2 regions of the Dyella jejuensis genome follow, and region 1 is predicted to be linked to the other one. Evidence: riboswitches for the same ligand, from Rfam matches in the RefSeq annotation. Region 1 holds a riboswitch; the other holds the start of a gene.
What was found. A riboswitch is a leader RNA that binds a small molecule or an ion and turns the genes downstream of it on or off. The one in region 1 is predicted to bind fluoride.
Positions count from the first base shown of each region.

Region 2: it holds a riboswitch for fluoride, as region 1 does, so the genes downstream of both, crcB (fluoride efflux transporter CrcB) here and msbA (lipid A export permease/ATP-binding protein MsbA) in region 1, are expected to answer to the same signal.

Region 1 covers NZ_JADIKJ010000007.1:24,964-27,418, forward strand. Annotated here, with positions in the region: gene ISP15_RS07480 (Hsp70 family protein) at 1-632, opposite strand, end outside; fluoride riboswitch at 751-820, shown strand; gene msbA (lipid A export permease/ATP-binding protein MsbA) at 991-2,455, shown strand, end outside.
Region 2 covers NZ_JADIKJ010000002.1:396,374-398,828, forward strand. Annotated here, with positions in the region: gene ISP15_RS03490 (glycosyltransferase family 9 protein) at 1-1,101, shown strand, start outside; fluoride riboswitch at 1,193-1,268, shown strand; gene crcB (fluoride efflux transporter CrcB) at 1,343-1,723, shown strand; gene ISP15_RS03500 (DUF190 domain-containing protein) at 1,741-2,103, shown strand; gene cfa (cyclopropane fatty acyl phospholipid synthase) at 2,100-2,455, shown strand, end outside.

The sequences.
Region 1 (2,455 bases):
AGGAACGACACTTCGTCAAAACCAGCAATCGTTGCCGCTTCGCGTAACAGTTCCAACGCCTGCTCGCCTCCGGCCGGCCCCATGGAACTTCGAAACTCCACGGGACGCCCGATGACCGCGCCACGCACGGGCACGCCCAATTGGCGCGTAGCGGTGAGACGGATATGCTCGAGAATATGCGCGGCAATGCTGACGATGATCCGACGCACCGGCGGGTCGAGCCGGTAGCCAAGCATCGATTTTGGCGACTCGATCAAGTGCCCGGTGCCTTCCACCAAATACGCCTCGACCGCATCTTCACCGAACAGCGCATCCTGAAAACTGGCAATCGATGCGGCGGCTACGCGCGTCTGCTCCTCCATCCATTGACGACGCACCACGCGAATCGCATCACGGCAACGTTGCGCCTCTGAGACCTGCGGATGTTCGCGGCGCATGCTTAGGAGAAGCGTGTCCACTTGTGCTTCGAGCGCCGGGGTCAACCTGAAATCATCCGGATTCGGCACCACTTCGGGAAAGAAAACGGCAGTACGGAATTGATAGGCATCGCCGAACTGAATGAGCGTCAATTCCCCGTTGACCATGGCGGCGGCAGCGGAGTAGCTAGTTCCGAAATCGATTCCGATACGCATGAAGACACCCAGATCTAAAAAAAAGCCGAATGCAGCCGCGCATTATGACATCCTGACGCCCGAGCCCGAATACCGCTTTCCTAGAAAGCTTGCTGCGGCCAGGCAGGCCGCGTTATCGTGTAGCAAGGGAGATGGCATTCCTCCCCGCACCACGAACCGCCCCCTCGGCTGATGATGCCTACCGACCGCGTCTCTCGTGTGTCGGCCATGTATGGGTGGCTGGCATACGGAACGCCGATCGACAGGCATCGATCACCGTGGCGTCGCCGTTTCTTGCGGACTGACCCAAGGCGCGCTGCCTTGCCTGGTGCGCCACCAGGCCGATCGATGGGCCATGGCGTCTTTTTGCGGTTCATGCATGTCTTCTCCCCCGTCAGCTTCCGCCATCTGGCATACCTATCGCCGACTGCTCCGGTATAGCGCCGCGCATGGCCGTATGGCTGCCGTGGCAGTTTTTGCCATGATCGTCGACGCATCCTGTATGACACTGTTTGCCAAACTGATCAGACCATTGCTGGACCGCCTGTTCATCGACAAGAATCCGTCGATGATCTTCTGGATGCCGATATGGATTATCGGCATTTTCGTCTTGCGCAGCTTTGCGTCGTTTGCGAGTGATTACGCCATGGCTTACGTCGGACGCGGCGTGGTCTATGCGATGCGCAATGACGTTTTCAGAGCCTATCTGTATACGCGCGTGGATGTCTGTACTGCCGAGGGCAATGGCATGCAGATCGCGCGCATCACGTACACTTGCGAACAAGTAGCGCAGGCAGCAACTGACGCGGTGAAAACCGTCTTGATTGACGGCATGACTACGATCGGTCTCGTCGCCGTCATGATCTATTACAGCCCGGAACTCGCACTGGCGCTATTAGTCATGGTTCCCAGCATTGCGTTAATCGCCACACGGGTGAGCCTCTCCTATCGCAAGATCAGCCAGCGCCTTCAAATTGCCATGGGGGGCGTCACGGCCATCGTGTCCAGCGCGGTGACCAGTTTCCGCGAAATCAAAACCTATGGCGCTCAGTCCTACGAAAAAAAAAGGTTTTATGAGATCAGCGAGCGAACACAGCGGCTCAATCTCAAGGTGATCGCTACCAACGCGCTTGCGACATCGCTCGTGCAATGCGTAGCGGCTTGTGCATTGGCGCTATTGATCTTTCTTGCCACGCAGCCCGCACTCCTCGACTCTGTGACACCCGGCACTTTTTTCGCGGTATTGATGGCCATGGGCGGCATTCTGCCATCGCTTAAGCACCTGACCGGCGTGCAGTCGAACGTTCAACGCGGTGTGGTGGCTGCCGAAGACTTATTCGCGGCGATAGATGTTCCCGCGGAGCCCGATCATGGTAAGCAAGTCGCCCGCAAAGTTCGTGGCGAACTGCATTTCAAGCATGTGCAATTTACTTACCCCAATGTCCCCATGGCTGCCTTGAGCGACATCACTCTGCACTGTAAACCCGGCACCATGACTGCATTAGTAGGACGTTCTGGCAGCGGCAAGAGCACCCTTTCAAGCTTATTGCCGCGTTTCCACGATCCGAGCAAAGGCAGCATCACGCTGGATGGCATCGAACTTCGCGACTACACCCTTGCTTCGTTGCGGCAGCAGATGGCCTGGGTGGGCCAGTCCGTGGTCCTCTTCGATGATACGGTGGCAGCCAACATCGCCTATGGCGAATTAAGCGGAGCTAGCGAAGCCGCCATCCGGGATGCGGCCGACGCGGCCAATGCGCTGGCTTTCATCGAACGCCTGCCGCATGGGTTGCATACTCGCATAGGCCAGGACGGCGAGTTACTTTCCGGCGGACAACGACAAC
Region 2 (2,455 bases), on a different contig from region 1:
AACACCCGTTACTACGACCCCATCAATGACCTGCGTCGCCGCGCAGCGCGCCGGCTGATGCGCCTGGTTTTCGGCAGCCACGGACAGCCGACTGCCGAACCGTTGCCAGCCAAGGGCATCTACCGCATCCTGGTCTGCCATGTCAGCCACAGCCTCGGCAATACATTGTTGCTGACGCCGCTGCTGTCGGAACTGGAAAAGGTCTATCCCGCCGCGGAAATCGACATCCTCACGCGCAGCCCGGTCGCCGGCGGCGTCTACGGCCATTTCTTCAACGTGCAGCGTCTCTTTCGCCTGCCGGCACATGGGGTCGGGCACCCGTTCCAGTTCTTCGGCACGCTGCGGCGCATGCGCAAGATCCGGTACGACCTGGCGATCGATGCCGATCCGTTGTCGCAAACCGGCCGCCTGCTGATGCTGCTGTCGAATGCCACCTACACCCTCGGCTTCAGCAGCCCGAAAAAACATGGCGAAATCACCCACGCGGTTCCACTGCCGCCGGACGAGAGCAAGGGACGCCGCCCGGTCTACTTGCTGCGCAGCGCCATGGGCCGCGATACCACGGCGGATTATCCAGTCCCGGACATTCGCCTGGATGCCGTCGAACGCGAGCACGGCCGCGCCGCGCTGATCCGTTCGCTCGCCGCCGGCGGCTCGGCATCGCCAGGCCATGGCGTGATCGGCATCTTTGCCAATGCAACCGGCAACAAGCTGCTCGGCGAAGACTGGTGGATGCGCTTCATCCGGGGATTGGAAGCGCACCATCCGGCGCACCGCATCGTGGAGATCCTGCCAGCGTCGGGCGCATCGATGCTGGGCTCACGCTATCCCGCCTATTATTCCAGCGACCTGCGCAAGCTCGCCAGCGTGCTGTCCGGTTTGGACGTCTATATCAGTGCAGACTGCGGCATCATGCATCTGGCCTGCGCGTCGGAGGTTCCCACCATGGGCATCTTCACGGTAACCAATGTGGGCGAATGGGGGCCTTATGGCCCCTCTCGCCATGCGGTTGCCGCGCAAGGCGTCGCGCCGGAAGAGGTGGCGCGTACCATCGCAGCCATGCCGGAGTTCAACCACGTACAGCAAGCGACGGACCGCTAGCGAAGCATCCGATCGCAGGTCACGAACAGGCGCGCCCGCCATCTGCGCAGGCATGCGCTGTTCAGCCGGCCATGGCATCGGCTAGCATGTTCAACATGAGGGAGATGGCATGCCTCCCGTCCCGAGCCGGGGCGAACCACCGAAAGGTTGATGATGCCTGCACTACCGGATTCCGGCGGCGCAGGCGTGCCTGTTGCCGTGGAACCGATCTATCGCTATCGGGAGACCACACAACGTGAGCATGAGCGGATTTCTTGCCGTCGGCCTGGGCGGCGCGATCGGATGCTGGATGCGCTGGCTGCTCAGCATCCTGCTCAACCCTCTTTTTCCCACCCTGCCCCTGGGCACCCTGGCCGCCAACCTCAGCGGCGGCCTGATCATGGGTTGCATGATGGGCATCTTCGAACATTTCCAAGCCCTGCCGCCGGAATGGCGGCTGTTCGCGATGACCGGCTTTCTCGGTGGCCTGACTACATTCTCGACCTTCTCCGCCGAGGCCAATACATTGCTGCTGCGCGGGCAATTGGCCTGGTTCGGGGCCCATGTCGCGGTGCATCTGGTCGGCAGCCTCGCCATGACCATCCTGGGCATCTTCCTGACGCGCGGATTACTGCGCCATTGATAAGGATCGAGCAAGCCATGAGCATCGAAACTTCGTTCGACCACGATCCGGGCAAAGGCGTCTTCCTGCGTTTCTATACGCACGTGCGTGCCAGGCACGATGGGCTGCTGGTATCGGAGTGGCTGCTGGAACTGGCCAAGCGCCATCGGCTGGGCGGAGGCTCGGTATTTCGCGCCACGGCCGGATTCGGGCGGCACGGCGTGCTGCACCAGGAAGCTTTTTTCGAACTCGCTGACGACCTTCCGCAAAAGATCGAATTCCTGCTCAGCGAACCGAACGCGCAGACCTTGCTGCGGCTCGTGCGCGAAGCCGGCGTTGACCTGGTCTACGCATGGTCGCCGGTACATTTTGGCGTCTTGGGCAAGGAAGTGAACGGATGAATCAGGATTCCTTGCGGCAACGCGCCGCCGATCTCCTGGACACGGCGGGCGTGCGCATCGACGGACCCGCTCCGACGGATCTTCAAGTCCATGATGAGCAGCTGTATGCACGTGTATTCGCGCACGGCTCGCTAGGCCTGGGCGAAGCGTATATGGATGGATGGTGGGATGCGCAGGATCTTCCCGGCATGTTCACCAAAATCCTCAGCAGCCATCTGGACGAACACCTCAAGTCGCTGGATACGCTGATCGCCCATCTCAAGGCGCGCTTCATCAATCTGCAACGCGGCCAGCATGCGTTCGAGATCGGCAAGGTGCACTACGATCTTGGCAACGATCTGTTCAAGGCGAT